DNA from 2 places in the Micromonospora sp. C51 genome. Region 1 is predicted to be linked to the other one. Evidence: predicted binding sites of a transcription regulator. Region 1 holds the regulator's gene; the other holds the start of a gene.
What was found. Region 1 encodes HrcA, which represses chaperone genes, less so after heat shock. Its sites were predicted from a motif close to GGTTNGCACNCTCNNNNNGAGNGTGCNAACC; they were not measured.

Region 1 (10,917 bases):
GCACATAGTCGTATTCGCTCTTGCGGTGCAGCTCAACGTCGACCAGGTTGTCCTCGATCGCCCGGGCGAGCTCGGGGTCCGCGGTGGTGAATCCCGGCGTCGTCCGGCACGAGATCGACCCGTCACCGAGCAGCAGGCCGAGGACGTACGGATCGAGCGGAACGTCCTGCGGCTCCAACTGCACCGGAGCCACAACCGGCAGTTCGTAACGGCGGATGTAACCCCGCCGCTCCTGCCCGATCATCTCCTGGGTCTCCAGCGTGCGTCGGCGACCACGCCGCTTGTCCTCGGGGGTGGCCACGGTCCAGAGGTGCTCACCGCAGCACAGGGTGGAGGCCCCGTCCTGCGTGGTCACCCGGTAGACCTGCTTGGGCCCTTGCGGGTAGATCCCGATCACCGGGGTCGGCATGCCGTTCGAGCCGATCACCAGGTCGCCAACCTGGAGTGAGCCGAACCGCTTGAAGCCTTCCGGCGTCAGTACGCGGGCGTCGTACGGCTGCGCCCGACCCCTCATGTATGCCAGGGGGGCGACCTCGATCGTGCCGGCGGCCATCAGCTTCGGGATGGTCTCCGGGTCGAGCATGTCGTGCAGCGCGTCGTAGAGCGGGCGCAGGTAGGGGTCGATCTTCTCGTTGAGCGTGCCGGGCAGGAAACCGAGCCGCTCCCCCGCCTCGACCGCCGGCCGGGTCAGGATGATCCGGTTGATCTGCTTGGCCTGCAACGACTGCACCGCCTTGGCCATGGCGAGGTAGGTCTTGCCGGTACCCGCCGGGCCGATGCCGAAGACGATCGTGTGCCCGTCGATCGCGTCGACGTAGCGCTTCTGTCCCAGTGTCTTGGGACGGATGGTGCGCCCGCGCCGGGAGAGGATGTTGAGGGTCAGGACCTCGGCGGGCCGTTCCGTGCCACCCTGTTCGAGCATGCCGACGGTACGCCGGACGGCATCTGTGGTCAGGGTCTCGCCTTTCTCGATGAGTTCGAGCAGCTCGCTGAAGAGCCGCTCGGCGAGGGCGTTGTCGGCGGGAGCGCCGGTGATGGTGATCTCGTTGCCACGCACGTGCACGTCACTGTTCACCGAGCGCTCGACCAGTCGCAGGATCTCGTCGCCCGCGCCGAGCAGGTTGACCATGATCTTCGAGTCGGGGACCGTGATCCTGGTCTGGACCCGGGGCGGGCCGGGAGGTGGGGTGCCGGTCATAGGTCGGGCCCGAGGGCCCTGCGCCACCTGCTCTCGATCTCGGTGCCGGGCCCGTGGCACGGCGTGCGGACGTTACCACCATCGTATCGGTTCAACGGCGGGGACACGCTGCCCATTTCCGCCGCTGTGACGCTCCGGCACGACCGGACAGAGCAGGGCATTCCACCCCGATGAACCGCCCGGTCAGACACGGAAGTCGAAACCGTCGAAGGTCTCCTGGCGGCGGGTGAACCGGTAGGTCGCCCAGTGCATCCGGACCACCACGCCGGCGGAGTCCCGGGTCAGCCGGAGCAGCTCACCGTTCTCCCGGCCGGAGACGGTACGGAACACGTCCGGCTGCTCCGGTGCCGGAGCGAACACCGCCGGCGGCTTCCCCGGCGGGTCACCGGCGCCACGGGCCCGCAGGGCCCCCTCGTGCCACGAGAAGACGTACTCGAAGCCCTCGCCCCACCAGCGGCCGAGCAGTCCGCGCACGTCCGGCGGCGCCGGCTCACCGGGACGCCACGGGTCGATGTCTGCCGGATCGTGCTCGACCGCGGCGGCGAGCAGCCGGTGCGGCAACTCCAGCAGCTCGACGGCGGTGCCGGAGGAGCCCAGCACGGCGGCGCCGAACGCCCCCGGGGTGTCCTCGCCGCCCCGGCGGCCGTACGCCCCGGCGAGGAAGCCCGGCATCGCCCCGTCGTGCCCGACGTGCACCACCCGCTCCCCCTGAGGTACCAGGATCAGACCGAGACCGAAGCCGCCGGCCCAGACCGCCTCATCGGTGACCGTCACCGGCCAGCGCATCTCGTCCAGGGTGGCCGGGGCGAGCACCCGACCCGCCGCGTCCAACGCCGCCGGGTCGGCCAGGAAGGCGGCCCACCGGGCCATGTCGGTGGCCGTGCTCCACAGCTGCGCGGCGGGGCTCACCGCGCCGAAGTCGGTGGGCGGCTCCGGATGCGCCTCGTCGGAGTACGCGTCGACCAGGAACCCGGTCGCGGCGCGCGGGCCCGGGGTGGTTGTGGTGGCGGTCAGCCCGAGCGGGGTCAGCACCCGCTCGGTCAGCACCTCCGCCCAGGTGCCGCCGCGTACCTTCCCGACCAGGTGACCGAGCAGCGCCATGCCGAGATTCGAGTAGTGGTAGCGGCGGCCGGCCGGCAGCACCCGCTCGGCCCGGTCCAGCTCGGTGATCAGCTGGTCGGTGTCCGGTGCGCGCAGGGTGTCCCAGACGTCGCCGTACGGTTCCCGTTGCAGGCCGGCGGTGTGCGACAGCAGCCGGCGTACGGTCAGCTCACCGTGCGCCGGCAGGTCGAGGTGCCGCCGCAGCGGGTCGTCGAGGTCGAGCAGCCCGTCGTCGCGGCACTGCATGACCAGCACGGCGGTGAACGTCTTGGTCACCGAGCCGATCCGGAACCGGGTCTGCTCGTCCAGGGCCGTGTCGTTTCCGGTGCCGCCGGCGGTGCACGTCCACAGCGGCCGGTCGGCGCGGTGCACCGCTGCCGAGACCGCCGGCACCCGGGCCTGCGCCTGGACCTGGCGCACCATCCGGTCCAGGCGACCGGCGGCGGAGGTGGGGCCGGCGGCGGAGGTCATCCGAGTCTCCGTGCCAGCATCGGGCCGAGCGGGGCGCCGCCGAGCACGTGGGCGTGCACGTGGAAGACCTCCTGGCCGCCGTACGCCCCGGTGTTGAACATCAGCCGGAACCCGTCGCCGAGCAGGCCCTCGTCCTCGGCCACCGCGGCGGCGGTGGCCAGCACCTCGCCGGCCAGCGCCGGGTCACCCTGGCCGAGCGTGGCCACGTCGGCGTAGTGCTCCTTCGGTACGACCAGCACGTGCACCGGTGCCTTCGGGTCGATGTCGCGGAAGGCGAGCGTGGTGGGCGTCTCGCGGACCACGGTGGCCGGAATTTCTCCGGCGACGATGCGGCAGAACAGACAGTCGCTTCCCATCCGGGCAGTGTAAGGAAGGGTTCCTCGGCGACGCCCGCGCGACGCTCACCAGCGCAGCAGGCGGGTGGCGAGGACCGCCAGGGCGGCCACGCCCGCGGTGGAGGTGCGCAGCACCGAGGTACCGAGCCGTACCGGTCGGGCGCCGGCTTCCTGGAAGGCCGACAACTCGTCCGGGGTGATGCCGCCCTCCGGCCCCACCACCAGCACGATCTCGCCGTGTTCGGGCAGCTCGACGGTGGTCAGCCGGTCGGTCGCCGCCTCGTGCAGCACGTACCCGGCCGCCGCCCCGGCGATCCGGCGGGTCACCGATGCGGTGCTCTCGTCGGGCGCTCCCGCCACCACCGGCAGCCACGCCCGCCGGGCCTGCTTCGTCGCCTCCCGGGCGGTGGCGACCCACCGGCTGCGGGCCCGTACGCCCCGGTCGCCGCGCCACTGCACCACCGAGCGGCCCGCCGCCCACGGGACCAGCTCGTCCACGCCCGCCTCGGTCATCGCCTGCACGGCAAGCTCACCCCGGTCGCCCTTGGCGATGCCCTGGACCACCACCAGCCGCGGGTTCGCCGCGTCGACGTACCCCCGGTCGGTCACGTCGAGGTCGAGGGTGCCCCGGCCGACGGCGGTGACCACGGCGGTGGCTGTGCCGCCCCGCCCGTCGGCGAGCAGCACCTGCTCGCCGACGCGTAGCCGTTGCACGGTGGCCGCGTGGTGGCCCTCGGGCCCGTCCAGCACCATCGAGGCGGCGGTCGGCAGCGACTCGACGAGGAACAGCGGGGCGGACACGTCAGGCGTGGCCGTTGAAGGCGTCGCGCATCCGGGAGAAGAAGCCACCCTGCTTGGTCAGCTCGGCGACCTCCTCGCCGCGGGTCTTGGCGAAGTCGCGCAGCATCCGTTCCTGGTCGGCGTCGAGCTTGGTCGGGGTACGCACGTCCAGGTGGACGTAGAGGTCGCCCCGCCCGGCGCCGCGCAGGTGCGGTACGCCGCGGGCCCGCAGCCGCAGGGTGCTGCCCGGCTGGGTACCCGGCTTGACGTCGACCGGTTCCTCGCTGTCGAGCGCCTTGATGGTCAGCCGGGTGCCGAGTGCGGCGGCGGTCATCGGCACGGTGACCCGGCAGTGCAGGTCGTCGCCCTTACGGGAGAAGACGTCGTGTGGCCGTTCGTGGATCTCCACGTAGAGGTCCCCGGCGGTGCCGCCGCCCGGGCCGACCTCGCCCTGCTGGGCGAGGCGGATCCGCATACCGTCCTCCACCCCGGCGGGGATCTTGACGGTCAGCGATCGGCGGGTGCGTACCCGGCCGTCGCCGGCGCAGGTCGGGCAGGGGCTCGGGATGGTGGTGCCGTAGCCCTGGCAGACCGTGCACGGCCGAGCGGAGACCACCTGCCCGAGGAAGGTGCGCTGCACCGACTGCACCTCGCCCCGGCCACCGCACGCCTCGCAGGTGGCCAGGTGGGTGCCGGCGGCGGTGCCGGCACCGGAGCAGGTGGTGCAGAGCACGGCGGTGTCGACGGTGATCGGCGCCTCGACGCCGAAGGCGGTCTCCTGGAGGTCCAGCTCCAGGCGCAGGATCGCGTCGGCGCCGGGGCGGGTACGCGGACGCGGGCCTCGCCCGGCGCCCGTGGCGCCGCCGAAGAAGGCGTCCATGATGTCCTGGAAGCCGACGAAGGGGCCGGCCCCGCCGGGGCCACCCGGACCGCCGGGCCCGCCTCCGCCGGGTGCCAGCGGGTCCCCGCCCAGGTCGACGATCTGCCGTTTCCGATCGTCCGAGAGGACCTCGTACGCGGCGTTGATGTCCTTGAACTTCTCCTGTGCCTCCGGATCCGGATTCACGTCCGGATGGAATTGGCGCGCCAGCTTGCGGTAGGCGCGCTTGATCTCGTCATCGGAGGCACCCTTGCTCACGCCGAGAATGCCGTAGTAGTCCCTGGCCACTGCGTTCCGTGTCCTCGTGTTCGTCTCGAGTTACGCCGTTCGGCGGCGGCAGCCTGCCGTCGGCCCTGACTGGTCAGTTCTGGGCCAGCAGCTCGCCCACGTAGCGTGCCACGGCCCTCACCGTGGCGATGGTTCCGGGGTAGTCCATCCGGGTCGGTCCCAGCACGCCCATCCCCCCGACGATGGTCGCGCCCGGGCCGTACCCGGTGCTGACCACGGAAGCCGCCCGTAGGTTGTCGATCTCGTTCTCGTCGCCGATACGTACCCGCAGCGTGCTCGGCTCCACCTCGCCGATGAGCTTGAGTAGCACGACCTCCTCCTCAAGTGCTTCGAGGATGGGACGCAACGAGCCCTGGAAGTCGAGCAGACCGCCCCGGGCGAGGTTGGCGGTGCCGGCCAGGGCGAGCCGCTCCTCGTGCCGTTCGACGAGCGTCTCCAGCAGCACCGTGGACAGCGTGGTCATCGCCGGGCGCAGGTGCGGCACGGAGTCGTCGATGAGGGCCTGCACCAGCGGCGGGGTCTCCGACAGGCGGACACCTACCAGCTTCTCGTTGACCAGCCGGCGCAGATCCAGCACGTCGTCGGCGGGGACCGGTGCGGGCAGTTCGACCAGCCGCTGCTCGACCCGACCGGTGTCGGCGATCATCACCAGCATCAGCCGGGTGGTGGAGATCGGCACCAGTTCCAGGTGACGCACCCGGGACCGGGCCAGGCTCGGGTACTGCACGACGGCGACCTGCCGGGTCAGCTGTGCCAGCAGCCGAACCGTGCGGTGCACCACATCGTCGAGATCGACGGCGCCGGCCAGGAAGCGCTCGATCGCCCGGCGTTCGGCCGGGCTGAGCGGCTTGACCCGGCTCAATCGATCGACGAAGAGTCGGTAGCCACGGTCGGTGGGCACCCGCCCCGCGCTGGTGTGCGGTTGACGGATGTAGCCCTCGTCCTCAAGCACGGCCATGTCGTTGCGGACCGTGGCCGGCGAGACACCGAGTTGGTGCCGCTCGACAAGCGACTTGCTGCCGACCGGCTCCTGGGTGGCGACGTAGTCCTCGACGATCGCCCGGAGCACGGCGAGCTTCCGGTCGTCCAGACCCATCCTTGCCACCTCCTGTCGCAGGTCAGCCCCCAGCGTCACGGCCACCAGAGGAACACTCTGGCACTCGACTGTAGCGAGTGCCAGTCTACGTCGGCGTCCCCCTCGGCGCGATGATCAAGTCGGCCGGCCCGTCATCGAACCGATCGGCGGGTTGACACTCGCCGGTGTCGCTCTGGTGCGCCGTTGCCGCTGGCACCTACCGTGACCTCCATGACTGAACCACCTCGTCCCCCGGACTCCGGCGACGAACCCACGACACCACTGTCCGGTTCGCCAGGCCAGGGCGGCTATCCCCCGCCCGGCGGTTATCCCCCGCCCGGCGGCTATCCACCTCCCACCGGCGACCAGCCGCCCGGCGGTTACCCTCCCCCACCCGGAGCCCCCGGTGTCGGCTACCCGACCGGCGGTTACGGCGCTCCCGGCGGTGGCTACGCCAACAACGAGGACAAGACCTGGGTCCTGATCGCCCACTTCGGCGGCCCGCTCGGCGTGGTCGTCGGTGGCGGGCTCTTCGGCTGGGTGGCGCCGCTGATCGCGATGATGACCCGCGGGCAGCAGTCCCCGATCGCCCGGGCCCACTCCGTGGCCGCGCTGAACTTCCAGCTCACCTGGGCCATCGTCGGCGTGCTGAGCTGGGTGCTCGCCACGATCACCTGCGGCATCCTGTTCTTCGCGCCGATCATCGCCGGGATCGTGCCGGTGATCTTCGGCATCATCGGCGGGGTCAAGGCCAACGACGGGGTGCTCTACCAGTATCCGATGAGCTACGCGTTCGTGAAGCGCTGACCGCGCGGGCCGGCCGGATGACGGGGGTCAGGGCAACAGGTCGCGGACCACGGCGTCGGCGAGCAACCGGCCGCGCAGGGTGAGCACGGCGCGGCCGGCGGCGTGGGCCGGCTCGGCGAGCAGCCCCTCGGCCAGCGCCCGCGCCGCGCCCGCCCGTCCCGCGTCGGTCAGCACGTCCAGCGGCAGGCCGGAGGCCAGCCGCAACCGGAGCATGACGTCCTCCATGTGCGCCTCGTCGCCGGTGAGCACCTCCCGGGCCTGCCCGGGTGACGCCCCGGCGGCGAGGCGTTGCGCGTACGCGGCGGGATGCTTGACGTTCCACCAGCGCACCCCGCCGACGTGGCTGTGCGCCCCCGGCCCGAGGCCCCACCAGTTCCCGCCGGTCCAGTAGAGCAGGTTGTGCCGGCAGCGCGCGGCTGGCGTGCGGGCCCAGTTGGAGACCTCGTACCAGGAGAAACCGGCCGCGCCGAGGGCGGACTCCGCGGCCAGGTAACGGTCCGCGGCGACGTCCTCGTCCGGGTACGGCAGCTCGCCACGGCGCATCCGGGAGGCCAGCCGGGTGCCGTCCTCGACGATCAGGGCGTACGCGCTGACATGGTCCACGCCGGCGGCGACCACCTGGTCCAGCGAGGCGGCGAAGTCCTCGGCCCGCTCCCCCGGCGTTCCGTAGATCAGGTCGAGATTGACGTGGTCGAAGCCGGCGTCGCGCGCTTCCATCGCGGCGGCGGTGGCCCGGCCGGCGTGGTGCCGGCGGTCGAGCACGGCGAGCACCCCGGGCGCGGCCGACTGCATGCCCAGCGAGATCCGGGTGTACCCGGCCGCGCGCAACTCCTTCAGCGAGGTGGGCGTGACCGACTCGGGGTTGGCCTCGGTGGTCACCTCCGCGTCGGTGGCCAGCCCCCAGGTCCGGTCGATGGCGTCCAGGATGCGGGCCAGGTCGTCGGCGGGCAGCAGGGTGGGGGTGCCGCCGCCGACGAAGACCGTCTCCACCCGGGCCGGTGGGGTGTCGTCCAGCACCCGGGCGGCGAGCGCCAGTTCCGCCAGCACGGCGTCGGCGTAGCCCTCCCGGCTCGCGCCGCCGCCCAGTTCGTCGGCGGTGTACGTGTTGAAGTCGCAGTAACCGCAGCGACTCGCACAGAAAGGCACGTGCACGTAGACCCCGAAACCCCGGACGCCTACGGACGCACGGGCGGACGCGGGCAGCGACCCGTCGGCGGGGACGGGCTCGCCTGCTGGAAGGACGCCGGGCATGGCCACTAGTGTGCCCTGGCATGACCTCTCCCGACGCGTTCGTGCGGGTCGCCACGGCCCACGGGGTGACCACGCTCACCCTGGACAGTCCGCACAACCGCAACGCGCTCTCCACGCCGCTGATGACCGAACTGCTGGCCGGGCTGGCCGCCGCGGTCGCCGACGACGCGGTCCGGGTGATCGTGCTCGACCACACCGGGCCGGTCTTCTGCTCCGGCGCCGACCTGAAGGAGACCGCGGCGGCGTACGCCAGCGGCACGGTGCCCGCCGGGATGCTGAGTGACGTGCTCGCGGCGGTCTGGGAGTGCCCGAAGCCGGTGCTGGCGAGAGTCGCCGGCCCCGCCCGGGCCGGCGGCCTGGGCCTGATCGCGGCAGCCGACCTGGCGGTCTGCGCGGCCGAGGCCACGTTCGCCTTCACCGAGGTGCGGATCGGGGTGATCCCCGCGGTGATCTCCGCGACGGTGCTGCCCCGCCTGACCACCCGGGCGGCAGCCGAGCTGTACCTGACCGGCGACCCCTTCGACGGCCGGCGGGCCGCCGAGATCGGCCTGGTCACCGCCGCGGTGCCGGCCGCGGAGCTGGATGCCGTGGTGCGGCGGTACTGCGACTCGCTGGTACGCGGCGCCCCGGCGGCGTTGGCCGGCGCGAAGCGACTGCTGCGCCGCCCGGCCGCCGTCGACCTGCGCGCCGACCTGGCCGAGCTGGCCGAGCTGTCCACCGGCTACTTCCTGTCGGCCGACGGGGTCGAGGGGGTCACCGCGTTCCGGGAGAAGCGGCCGCCGCGCTGGGTGGCGGAACTCGGTGGGTGAGGTACGGCCGGGACGGGGAACCTCGCGTTGCGCGTAGGTGCCGCAGGAGGTGGGAACCGGTCGGACGACCCGAACAGGTCGATGAGGGACGTACGCTTGGCGGACCTTGACACAGGAGGTGCGGGTGCGGACTCGGGCTTTCGCGACGGGATTCGTGGTCCTCGTCCTGATCGCCGCGATCGGGACGATCGTGGTGCTGAGGCAGGCCGGTGAGGGGCTACGGCTGCCGCTGGCCGGCCGGGCCTGCACGGTGCAGGCCGACGGCGAGGTGACGCTCGACTCGCAGCAGATGGCGAACGCGGCGACCATCGCGGCGATCGGCGTGCAACGCGAGATGCCGGAGCGGGCGGTGGTGGTGGCGCTGGCCACCGCGTACCAGGAGTCCGGGTTGCGCAACCTGACCGGTGGCGACCGCGACTCCGTGGGGCTGTTCCAGCAGCGACCGAGCCAGGGTTGGGGCACACCGAAACAGATCCGCGACCCCCGGTACGCGGCGGGGAAGTTCTACGCGGCGTTGAAGAAGGTGCGCGGCTGGGAGGACATGCGGGTCACCGACGCCGCACAGAAGGTCCAGCGCTCGGCCTTCCCCGAGGCGTACGAGAAGTGGGCCGACGAGTCGCAGGTGCTCACCCGGGCGCTGCTCGGTCACGCCACCACGGCGGTCACCTGCGCGGTGGGCGGCGATCCGGTGATGCGCGGCGCCGCCGCCATCGCCGCGCTGACCGAGGGGCTGGCGCTCGACTGGGGCCTGCGGGCCTTCACCGGCAACGACGACCGGCAGGTGGGCAGGAGTTACTTCACCTCTGCCGTCGACAGCTCCGGCAACCCGACCCTGCTGAAGGTGGGGATCAACGAATCGCCCTCCGCCGAGGGCGTGCGGGCGGGCTGGCGGTACACGCACTGGCTGGTCTCCCACGCGAAGGAGCACGGGGTGAAGCGGGTGACCTACGACGGCCGGGAGTGGACCGCCAAGCGCGGCGACTGGAAGCGCCTGCCGGACAGCGACCGGGGTGACACGGAGGTCCTCGCCGAGGTCCACGCCGACGTCTGATCGGCCCCGATCTCCTTAGAGCGACCGCCCTTACCCGCAGTCACCGCAAGATCCGGCATTTCGGTATGTAAGGCCGCGTCTCGCCACGTTGCGTGACATGGGGTAGTCGTCCAACCGCCTTCAGTCGCCGTACCTGTGGAAAGGTCGCAGGGTGCCCCCCGAGTCGCCTGGACGCGCGTTACGATCGGCGGCCTGTGCCAGAAATGGTTTCACCTCTTGGGGAGGGGTACTACGTGGCGTTCGACTACGGCGACCGGACCGGCTACGAACCGATCAGTGACGTCGACCGCAAGGAGTTCCACGAGCAGGGCTTTCTCCTGCTGCGCAACGTCCTGACCGAGGATCACCGGGCCGCTCTCGAGGCCGCGGTCGACCGGGTGTACGAGGAGGAGAAGGCCAAGGGCAACACCACCAAGGACGGCACCCTGCACCTGCTGGGCTTCCTTGAGCGTGACGAGCTCTTCGGCGAGCTGCTCACCCACCCGATCGCGTTCCCCTACATGTGGGGCCTGGCCGGCTGGAACATCTACACCCACCACAACCACCTCGACGTCACGCCGCCGGCGTTGGAGCCCGAGAAGCCGTACTGGGGTTGGCACCAGGACGGGTACCGGCAGAACTCCGACCCGGAGACGATGGACCCGAACCTGCCCCGGCCGATGTTCTCGCTGAAGGTCGCCTACGTGCTCTCCGACCTGTCGGAGAAGGGACGGGGCGCGACGAAGGTGATCCCCGGCAGCCACCTGTGGAACTCGCTGCCGCGCCCGGCGGATCTGAGCGTGCACAACCCGGATCCCGAGGGCACCGTCGAGATCACCGCCAAGCCGGGTGACGCCTTCATCTTCGACCGCCGCCAGTGGCACTCCCGGTC
Region 2 (10,917 bases), on a different contig from region 1:
ATCACTCGCGGAACTTACCCCACCGTAGGTAGGGAGCGTAACCCGTCGGAGAGATATCCATGCTCGACGATCTCCAGAGTGGATCTCTCAGCGGGCCACCCCCGCCGCGCCGTCGTCAGCGCCCCGATCCGCAGCGTAGCCGCGCACGTCCGGCGCGCCGAGTCGGGCGGCGTCGGCGGTCGCGTCGTCCGGCATCAGCTGGGACTGTCGCTCGGCCTCCACCCGGCCCCGGTAGTGGGTGACCTCCCGCGCCCGCCGAGCCGCGTCCCAGCCCAGCACCGCACCCATCAGCTCAGCCGCGTGCTCGGCCGACTCCAGGCCCCGGTGGTTGGTCTCGATCGAGATCCGGGTACGCCGGGTCAGCACATCCTCCAGATGCAACGCCCCTTCGGCGCGGGCCGCGTACGTCACCTCGGCGGCGAGATATTCCGGCGCGCCCGCCAGCGGGGAGGCCAGCAACGGGTCGGCGTCGATCAGGGCGAGCATGTCGAGGGTCAGGCTTCCGTAGCGCTCCAGCAGGTGCTCCACCACGCCCACCGGCAGGCCGTGGCGGCGGGCCAGGTCCGCCCGGTCCCGCCACATGGCCGCGTACCCGTCCGCGCCGAGCAGCGGCAGATCGGCCGTACGCGACACCCGTTGGCCACCGAGCCGTCGCATCGCCCGGTCGACCACGTCGGCGGCCATCACCCGGTACGTCGTGTACTTGCCGCCGGCCACCAGCAGCAGCCCGAGCATCGGCTCGATGACGGCGTGCTCCCGGGAGAGTTTCGAGGTGGAGTCCGCCTCGCCGGCCAGCAGCGGACGCAGCCCGGCATAGACCCCTTCGATGTCGGCGGTGGTCAGCGGGCGGTCCAACACCGTGTTGACCTGCCGGAGCAGGTAGTCGATGTCGCTGGCGGAGGCCGCCGGGTGTGAGCGGTCCAGCCGCCAGTCGGTGTCCGTGGTGCCGATGATCCAGTGCCCGCCCCACGGGATGACGAAAAGGACACTGGTGGCCGTACGCAGGATCAGCCCGGTCTCGCCGGTGATCGCCGAGCGGGGCACCACCAGGTGCACCCCCTTGGACGCCCGGACCCGGACCCCGGGCCGCAGCCCGACGTCGTTGAGCATGCGGGACATGTCGTCGGTCCAGACACCGGTGGCGGCGATGACCGTACGGGCGCGTACCTCGAACTCGGCTTCGGGTGAGCCGGCGGGCGCCTCCAGGTCACGGACCCGGACCCCGGTGACCTCCCGTGCCTGCCGGATCAGCCCGACCGCCCGGGCACTGCTCACCACGGTCACGCCCAGGCTGGCGGCGGTGCGCGCCAGGGTGACCACCAGGCGGGCGTCGTCGACCTGCCCGTCGTGGTAACGGATCGCGCCGGCCAGGCCGTCCGAGCGCAGGCTCGGGAAGACCCGGCGGGCACCCTCCCGGCTCAGGTGCCGGTGCAGCGGCATGCCCCGACCGCCGCCGAAGAGGCCGGCGAAGGCGTCGTACGCGGCCACCCCGGCGCCGTAGTAGGCCCGCCGCAGCAGTCGGGCGGGCAGGTCGCGGACGCCCTGCCCAGCGGGGAGCGGCACCAGGAACGGCACCGGCCGCACCAGGTGCGGCGCCAGCCGGGTGGCCAGCAGCCCGCGCTCGGTCAGCGCCTCGTGCACCAGGCCGAACTCCAACTGCTCCAGGTAGCGCAGGCCACCGTGGATCAACTTGCTGGACCGGCTGGAGGTGCCGGCGGCGAAGTCGCGGGCCTCGACCAGGGCCACCTTGAGGCCCCGGGACGCGGCATCGACGGCCGCTCCGGCACCGGTCACCCCGCCCCCGATCACCAGCACGTCGAACCGCTCGGCGCGCAACCGACGCAGGTCGGCGGCGCGGCGGGCGGGCGACAGCTGCCCGGCAACGGACCGCAGAACGTTCGGATCACGCACCCGTCCACGTTAACCGGCCCGGTCCTCCCCCGACACGTGCCGGCCCGGGGACCTCGATCCGTTGCCCGCCGGATCTGTCCGACGGCGCGGCGGCTGCGTCGTACTGTGTGCGGATGCGGGCGGAACCCACCACACCCGGCTCGACCGCCAGCCCCTGGGCGATCGTCGCGGCGGTTCTCGCCGGCTGCTGGACGGTCGCGGTCACGGTCCTGGCCCAGACCGGCGGCTGGGCCGTGGACCAGGTGGTGCTGATCGGCGGGCTGGACCGGCTGGTCCCGCTCTGGCCGGTGGCCTGCCTGCTGACCGTGCTGCTGATCGCCGCCGCGACGCTGCCGTTGGCCCTCGTTCCCCGCTCGGCGGCGGTCCGCGTCACCGGCCGGCTCTGGTTCGCCGGTGCGCTCGTACTCGGCCTGCTCGGGCTGCTGCGGACGATCCCCCCGGTGCACCACGAGGCGTACCTCGGCGCGCTGGCCCTCGTGGCCACGCTGCTGGCGGTGGTGACGACCCGGCTGCCCTCCCACGTCCTCGGCCCCGGCCGGCTCGCCGAGACCTGGCGGCCCGCGCATCCGCCCGGTGACTTGGGGGGTAAGGAAACCGCCGCGCCCGGGGACGGCTCGGGCTCAGGCACCACCGAGCACGCAGACGCCTCGGGCGTCCGGGTGGGTGTCCCGACCGGGCGTCCGGCGCGACTGGATGGACAGCCGTCGGTGGCGGCCCTGCTGGCGGTGGCCGCCGGGCTCGCCCTGCTACTGCCGTGGGTCTGGTGGGGGGCACTCGGCGGACTGGTGGAGACCGTGCTCGCCGGGCTGGCTGCGGCGGCCGTCGGCGTGCTGGCGGCGACGCTGCTCGACGTTCGGTTCTGGGGCCACTTCGGGGCCGACGAACCACCTCGACCGGCCCGGCTGGTGCTGCTGGGCGGGCTCGTCGCCGGGGTGGTGCTGCTGCTGGTCGGCGCCGGCACCGGCCATTCCGGCGCGCAGTTGCCCCTGCTGGTGACGCTGCCGCCGGCCGGTTTCGCGGTGGCCGCGTTGCGGGCCGTGAGTCGCCGGCCGGCCGCCGGCCGTGGTGTCGCCCACCCGGGCACGAGCCGTGTTCTGCCGGATCAGCCGGTCGCCGGGGGCGTCGTGGCCCACCATCCGGCCGGGCCAGGCGGTCGGACGCCGACCGCCTGGCTGGTCGGGCTCGGTGTGTTCGGCCCGCTTGCCTTCACCGACCCGGAGGAGGTCAGCCTGCTGCTGGTCGGCAGCCGCGACGTGCCGTTCTGGGTCGCGGCGGCGACCGGTGTCGGCCTCGCCGTCGGACTGGTGCTGGCGGTCGGCTACGGCCTGCTGCTGGCGCGCCGCTCGGCCCGCACGCCGAGCCGGTTGCTGGCCGCGGCGAGCGCCCTGACGCTGCTGGCCACGGTCGGTCTGGTCGGCGCGACCGCCGGTCAGCCAGGGCTGCACGGGGAGCGGCTCTTCGTACTGCTCCGCGAACAGGCGGACCTGAGCGGTGTGCCCGGCGGGCCGGGTCAAGCGGGCCGGGACGCACGCGCCGAGGAGGTCTACCGGCGGCTGGTCGACACCGCCGACCGAACCCAGGCCGACCTGCGGCGGGACCTGCGGCGGGCTCGACTGCCACACACCCCCTACTACCTGGTCAACGCGATCGACGTGGCTGGTGGGCCGGCGGTACGGGCCTGGCTGTCCAGCCGACCGGAGGTGGATCGGGTACTGGTCAGCCAGCGACTGCGTCCGTTGCCGGCGCCAGCCGACAGCGCCACCGGCAGCGCTCCGCCCCCGTCCGGCCCGCCGTGGAACATCACCATGATCGGCGCGGATCGGGTCTGGTCCGAACTCGGCGTCACCGGCGACGGAGTGACCGTGGGCAGTTCCGACTCGGGAGTGGACGGGCGGCATCCGACGCTGGCCCAGGGTTTTCGGGGCGGCGACGACTCGTGGTTCGACCCGTGGAACGGCAGCGGAGCGCCGACCGACCGCAGCGGACACGGCACCCACACGATGGGCAGCGCCGTCGGGCGGGGCGGCATCGGTGTGGCCCCCGGCGCGCAGTGGGTCGGTTGCGTCAACCTCGACCGCAATCTGGGGAACCCGGCCGCCTACCTCGACTGCCTCCAGTTCATGCTGGCGCCTTTCCCGCTCGGCGGCGACCCGTTCCGACAGGGGCGGCCCGCCCGGGCGCCGGAGATCCTGACCAACTCGTGGGGCTGCCCGCCGATCGAAGGCTGCGATCCCTCGGCGCTGCGGCCGGCCACCACAGCGCTGGAGGCCGCCGGGATTCTCGTCGTCGCGGCGGCCGGCAACACCGGCCCGTTCTGCGGCTCCGTGCAGGATCCGCCCGCACCCTACGCGGACGTGCTGACCGTTGGCGCGGTGGACGACCGGCGGCGGGTCACCGCCTTCTCCTCCCGTGGTCCGACGGTCGCCGGAGTGACGAAACCGGATCTGATGGCGCCGGGGGCGGAGGTCATCTCCGCGATGCCCGGCGGCGGGTACGCCGTGCTCGACGGCACCTCGATGGCCACACCACAGGTGGCTGGCGTGGTCGCGTTGATGTGGTCAGCCAACCCGGAACTCGTCGGCGACCTTGACCGGACGCGGCGGATCCTCCGCGACACAGCCGACCCGATCGAGACCAACGACCCGGCCCGGGCGCGGACCGACGAATGTGGCGGCCCGGCGAACATCGTGGGCGCCGGCCTGGTCGACGCGTACGCGGCCGTCTCGGCGGCCCGTGGTTGATCGCCATTCGGGCCGGTACCGGCGTCCGGGCCGAACGTAGCTTCTTACGGACGTAGCGCTCTTGACCACATCAAAAGTGCAAATAGTAAATAGATCCTGATAATGCCGTTCGCCCGTCCTGGTGCTCGGCGCGCCCTACCGTTTCGGTAGAGGAGGCAGCGATGAGCACGGACGACGATCAGGCTCGGGAAGCCCCACCAGCCACCGGGGCTGCGGTCCACGGACTCCCCGGCCAACTGCCGATCGACCGGCTCGACTACGGCGACGCCGAGCAGTTGGCCGAGATGACAGGTGTGGACGAGCCACCCGAGGAGCCGCTCATCCTGGTGGACGAGCCGGTTCAGCACCGACCACCGTACGACCGGGCCCGGAAGCGACGGAACCAGCGGCCGCTGCCGACGTAGCCGACCAGCCACGACCGCCGACGCGGGGTCGGCCGGCCACCGCCGACAAAGCGGAAGGGGCGGACCGCTGACGCGGCCCGCCCCTTCCGGCGTTGGAGCTGGACTCAGAAGTCCATGTCCCCGCCGCCCGGGCCAGCCGGTGCGGCCGGGGTCTTCTCCGGCTTGTCCGCCACGACGGCCTCGGTGGTGAGGAACAGCGCGGCGATCGACGAGGCGTTCTGCAGCGCGGAACGGGTCACCTTGGCCGGGTCGATGATGCCCGCGGCCAGCAGGTCGACGTACTCGCCGGTCGCGGCGTTGAGGCCGTGACCCGCGTCGAGGTTGCGGACCCGCTCCACCACGACGCCGCCCTCAAGGCCGGCGTTCACGGCGATCTGCCGCAGCGGGGCGTCCAGCGCGATCTTCACGATCTGCGCGCCGGTCGCCTCGTCGCCGGCCAGGTCGAGCTTGTCGAAGGCGGTCTTGCCGGCCTGGACCAGCGCGACACCACCACCCGGGACGATGCCCTCCTCGACGGCGGCCTTGGCGTTGCGGACCGCGTCCTCGATGCGGTGCTTGCGCTCCTTGAGCTCGACCTCGGTGGCCGCGCCGACCTTGATCACCGCAACGCCGCCGGCCAGCTTGGCCAGCCGCTCCTGCAGCTTCTCCCGGTCGTAGTCGGAGTCGCTCTTGTCGATCTCGGCCCGGATCTGGTTGACCCGACCCTGGATCTGCTCCGCGTCGCCGGCACCGTCGACGATGGTGGTCTCGTCCTTGGTCACCACGACCTTGCGGGCCCGGCCCAGCATGTCGAGGCTGGCGGCGTCCAGCTTGAGGCCGACCTCCTCGCTGATGACCTGGCCACCGGTGAGGATGGCGATGTCGGTCAGCATGGCCTTGCGGCGGTCACCGAAGCCCGGCGCCTTGACGGCGACCGACTTGAAGGTGCCGCGGACCTTGTTGACCACCAGCGTGGCCAGGGCCTCGCCCTCCAGGTCCTCGGCGATGATCAGCAGCGGCTTGCCGCCCTGCATGACCTTCTCCAGGATCGGGAGCAGGTCCTTGACCGACGAGATCTTGCTGTTCGCGATCAGGATGTACGGGTCGTCGAAGACGGCCTCCATACGCTCCGGGTCGGTCATGAAGTAGGCCGAGATGTAGCCCTTGTCGAAGCGCATACCCTCGGTGAGCTCCAGCTCCAGCCCGAAGGTGTTGCTCTCCTCGACGGTGATGACGCCTTCCTTGCCGACCTTGTCCATCGCCTCGGCGATGATCTCGCCGACGCTGGCGTCACCAGCGGAGATGGAGGCGGTGGAGGCGATCTGCTCCTTGGTCTCGACGTCCTTGGCGAGCTTCAGCAGCTCCTCCGAGACGTTGGCGACCGCAGCCTCGATGCCCCGCTTCAGGGCCATCGGGTTGGCGCCGGCGGCCACGTTGCGCAGGCCCTCGCGAACGAGTGCCTGGGCCAGGACGGTCGCCGTCGTCGTGCCGTCACCGGCGACGTCGTCGGTCTTCTTGGCGACCTCCTTGACCAGCTCGGCGCCGATCTTCTCGTAGGGGTCCTCGAGCTCGATCTCCTTGGCGATGCTCACACCATCGTTGGTGATGGTGGGGGCACCCCACTTCTTCTCGAGCACGACGTTGCGGCCCTTGGGGCCGAGGGTCACCTTCACGGCGTCGGCGAGCTGGTTCATGCCCCGCTCGAGGCCGCGGCGCGCCTCTTCGTCGAACGCGATCATCTTGGCCATACGGCGTTGTCCTCCTGGACACTCACGGGCCACCCGAGTGTGTGCCCCGGATGGGCCGTCTGGTGTACGCACCTTGGGACGTCGCCACCTGGCGACGGCGACGTCTCCTCGGCCGGGCCGGATAGCCCGCGACGACCGGCCACGTGCCACACCCGTGGTTATGTCACGAGCGCGACCGCAGCCCCACCGTCCCGACCAGCTGGCACTCACGCCATGCGAGTGCCAATGACTTGTTTAGCACTCTGCCCTGCCGAGTGCAAGCACGATGGCCCGGGTCAGCCGAGTTCGGCCGCCAGTTGGGCGGCGTTCACCGGGCCCTCGTGTGCCCGCTGCTCGGCGTAGGTGACGACCAGCCCGACCAGCTGCGCGAGGTACGCCGGCAGCGTCAGCACCGCGACCACCGCAATCGTCAGCACCGCGCCCACCGCCGTGCCCGGCGAGTCCAACGGAGTGGTGCCGAACGGCAGGATCGCCAGCGACTCCAGCACGCTCGCGGCCAGTGAGAAACCGATCACGGCGGCACCCACCAGCGCCACCCGGCCGAGCAGCAGCCCCAGCCGGTCACGCAGCATGCGGTGCGACCTGCTGAGCGGGTCGTGCCGCTCGAAGAGGTAGACCGGGCCGGCCAGGGCCAGCGCGAACGCCGCGTACACGCCGGGCAGGAAGCACAGACAGAACCCGAAGGTGACGATCAGGGTGATGAGCAGTGTCCAGCCCCACAGACCGAGCGCCCGACGCGCTCCGTAGCGCAGGGCGGCACCGAGACCGGCCGACTCGCCGACCGCCTGCCGGGCGATCACCCAGGTGCCGGCGGCCCAGCCGACGGCCTGCACCACACCGAGCAGCAGGCTGCCACCGAGCACCACGACCAGGAGTGTCGCGAGATCGGACCAGAAGTTCGCCGGCAGCGCGGCGGAGTCGCTGGCGAGCTGGGCGTCCCAGCGGGCCGAGGGGTCCACGGCCAGCACGAGCACCGACAGCACCGCGGCCGGCAGCGCCTGGGTGAGGACGAGAATCGGCAGCAGGGGTCGCCAACCCCGGCGGGCGGCGCCCACACACCGCGTGAACCAGCCGCCCAGCCCGGACCCGGGCGGGGTGACCAGGGCGTCGGAGGGGTCGAGGCCGTAGCCGCCCGGGGGGTACCAGCCGTAGAACGGCTGGCCGGGATACGGCGTCATGCCGGGGTGGGGCGGCTGCGTGGGATGAGCCGGCGGTACACCGTGCGGAGGCTGGCCCGGGAGGGGTGGTTGGCCGATCCATCCGGCGGGCGGCTGCGGCTCGCCCGGAGGCGGAGAGGACGGACCTGTCGGGGGCGGCTGGTCGGACATGGGACCTCCTCAGCGACGGCTGGCTCGGCCCATGATCTTCCCTTGTGGGGCGCCGGCACCGCTGCCCCCTCCGGCGATGGTCACGCCACCCCGAACGACGATCGGTCGGTGGGGTGGGTGGTCGGCGCTCAGGCGATGACGCGTACCCGCTCGGCCTGTGGGCCCTTCTGGCCCTGGGCGATCTCGAACTCCACCCGCTGACCGTCGTCCAGCGCCTTGTAGCCGTCCATCTCGATCGCGGAGAAGTGAACGAAGACGTCCTGCCCGCCGTCGACGGCGATGAAGCCGTAGCCCTTCTCGGCGTTGAACCACTTCACGGTGCCTTGTGCCACGGTGTTTTCCTCACTCTGCACGGCGTTCCACTACCTCGGGTCGCCGGCGCGCCGGCACCCGGAAACCACCGGTTTCGGCAGTCGGCGACGACCACTGAAACGGGTGACCGAAATCGCACGCTACACGAGGAGTGACGACGGCGCACGACCACAAATCGGGCGTATTACAGTCGCCCGTATCGTCGTACGTCATTGTGATAAGCATTCCGGCATGACGAGCGTCACCGACGGAACGGGCTTGCGCCGGGCCGTCATCCGCCGAGTCGAGCCAGCCGACACAGCTCGGATGCGGGCACTGCGCCTGGAGATGCTCGCGGACGCGCCGCTGGCCTTCCTGGAGACGATCGCCGAGGCCGCCGCCCGACCACACGCCGAGTACGCCGCCCGGGTCGCCCGGGTCTCCGCCGGCCCGGACACGGCGCAGTTCGTGGCGGATCCGGGCGGCCGGCTCGTCGGGCACGTCGGTGGCATGGCACACCCGGCCGAGCCGGGGGTGACCGTGCTCTACGCCGTCTACATCACGCCGAGCTGGCGGGGCACCGGCCTGCTCGCGGAGCTGGTCGGTGGGGTGGCGGGCTGGTCCCGGGCCTGCGGACGGAACGAGCTGATGCTCGAGGTGGTGGTCGGCAACGACCGCGCCTACCGGGCCTACCAGCGCCTGGGATTCGTCGACACCGGCGTCCGCGTCCCGCACCCCAGCATCCCCACCCTGCGCGAACTCCAGATGCGCAGAGCCGCGTAGATCCGACAGACGATCGCCGACCTGGGCGGCTCCGGGGAAGACCCCCGGAGCCGCATCACCGCTCAGACGTGCCGGCGGCTCTGCACGATCCGGAACCGGTTCGCCACGTACGCCCCGTCGGTCAACGCCGAGTTCGCCGCCGCGTTCGCTCCGCTGCCGTGGAAGTCGGAGAAGGCCGCCGACTGGTTCACGAAGACGCCGCCGGTGAGGTTGGCCGACAGGTGCACCCCGACCTCGATCGCCGCCGCCTCGGTGGCGTCCAGCACCGCGTCGTCGGTGGAGTAGACCGCTGCGGTGAGGGCACCCTTCTCCCCCACGGTCGAGCGCAGGATCTCCAGGCTGTGCGCGGTGGAGTCGGTGGCGATGGCGAAGGAGATCGGCCCGAACCACTCCCGCGAGTAGGTCTCGGTGTCACCGGCGTTCAGCTTGACGATGGTCGGCGTACGCACCACGGCGTCCGGGAACGAGGGGTGCTCGACGGTACGCGATTCCAGCACCGGCGAACCGACCTTGGTCACCTCGTCCAGCCGCTCCAGCACCCCGTCGTTGACGATCGCGCCGGTCAGCTCCACCCCGCGGGCCGGGTCACCGGTGAGCTTGCCGACCGCCGTGGCGATGCCGCTGGCCACCTCGTCGAAGCTCTTGTGCCCCTGGTCGGTGTCGATGCCGTCCCGGGGGATGAGGATGTTCTGCGAGGTGGTGCACATCTGGCCGCTGTAGAGCGTCAGCGTGAAGCCCAGGTTGCGGCACATCCCGGCGAAGTCGTCGGTGGAGTCGATCACGACCGTGTTGAGCCCGGCCTTCTCGGTGTACACCGCCGCCTGACGGGCGTTCGCCTCCAGCCAGTCGCCGTACTCGGTGGAGCCGGTGAAGTCGACGATCTGGACCGCCGGGTGCAGGGCCAGCGTCGAGGCGAGTTTCTCGCCGGGGGCCTCGGGGGCCAGTAGCACCAGGTTCGGGTCGAAGCCGGCCTCGGCAAGCACCTGCCGGGCGTACCGCACGGTGACGGCCAGCGGCAGCACGGCGCGCGGGTGCGGCTTGACCACGACCGGGTTGCCGGTGACCAGCGAGGCGAACAGACCCGGGTACGAGTTCCAGGTCGGGAAGGTGTTGCAGCCGATGACCAGGGCCACGCCCCGGGGCACCACGTGGAAGGTCTTGGACATCCGCAGCGGGTCGCCCTTGCCGGCGGCCTTCTCCCAGCCGGCCGTGCCCGGATGCCGGGTCATTTCCGCGTACGCGTAGGCCAGCGCCTCCAGCGCGCGGTCCAGGGCGTGCGCACCACCGGCCTGGAAGGCCATCACGAACGCCTGACCACTTGTGAACTGCACCGCGTTGGCCAACTCGAAGACGTTCTTGTGCAGCCGGTCGAGGATCTCCAGACAGACACCCACCCGGGTCCGCGGGCCGGCGTCCCGCCAGGCGGGCAGCGCCGCTGACGCGGCGGCGACCAGTCGGTCGGCGTCGGCGTGCGGGTAGCGCACGTTCAGGGCGACGCCGAACGGGCTGTGCTCGGTGGTGACCCGGTCGCCGTCCCCCGGCTGGTCCAGCGGGAAGTCTCCGCCCAGGTACGCCTCGAAGGCGGCCTTGCCGTCGGCGGCGGCGGTCTCGCCGTACACCCGTGGGCTGGGTGATTCCGGGTAGGCGGACCAGTACCCCCGCTCCGTGATCGCGGTCAGCGCGCGGTTGAGGGTCTCGGCGTGCCTGTCGTAGAGGGGGTGCGGGGTCTCCG

Region 2: a site for HrcA is predicted at 6,981-7,011, ahead of groL (chaperonin GroEL). Genes of this name have one in related genera too.

Annotation. Positions count from the first base shown of each region.
Region 1 is NZ_JAGPXQ010000006.1:24,286-35,202, forward strand. It holds partial or broken gene KBX50_RS32725 (LAGLIDADG family homing endonuclease) at 1-409, opposite strand, end outside; partial or broken gene KBX50_RS32730 (PhoH family protein) at 452-1,198, opposite strand; gene KBX50_RS09620 (serine hydrolase) at 1,382-2,770, opposite strand; gene KBX50_RS09625 (histidine triad nucleotide-binding protein) at 2,767-3,126, opposite strand; gene KBX50_RS09630 (16S rRNA (uracil(1498)-N(3))-methyltransferase) at 3,172-3,906, opposite strand; gene dnaJ (molecular chaperone DnaJ) at 3,908-5,053, opposite strand; gene hrcA (heat-inducible transcriptional repressor HrcA) at 5,127-6,149, opposite strand; gene KBX50_RS09645 (DUF4870 domain-containing protein) at 6,360-6,935, shown strand; gene hemW (radical SAM family heme chaperone HemW) at 6,963-8,186, opposite strand; gene KBX50_RS09655 (enoyl-CoA hydratase-related protein) at 8,207-8,995, shown strand; gene KBX50_RS09660 (hypothetical protein) at 9,114-10,046, shown strand; gene KBX50_RS09665 (phytanoyl-CoA dioxygenase family protein) at 10,280-10,917, shown strand, end outside.
Region 2 is NZ_JAGPXQ010000043.1:36,877-47,793, reverse strand. It holds gene KBX50_RS27725 (hypothetical protein) at 1-2, opposite strand, end outside; gene KBX50_RS27720 (glycerol-3-phosphate dehydrogenase/oxidase) at 88-1,911, opposite strand; gene KBX50_RS27715 (S8 family serine peptidase) at 2,025-4,652, shown strand; gene KBX50_RS27710 (hypothetical protein) at 4,814-5,056, shown strand; gene groL (chaperonin GroEL) at 5,161-6,783, opposite strand; gene KBX50_RS27700 (hypothetical protein) at 7,059-7,961, opposite strand; gene KBX50_RS27695 (cold-shock protein) at 8,240-8,443, opposite strand; gene KBX50_RS27690 (GNAT family N-acetyltransferase) at 8,655-9,185, shown strand; gene paaN (phenylacetic acid degradation protein PaaN) at 9,248-10,917, opposite strand, start outside.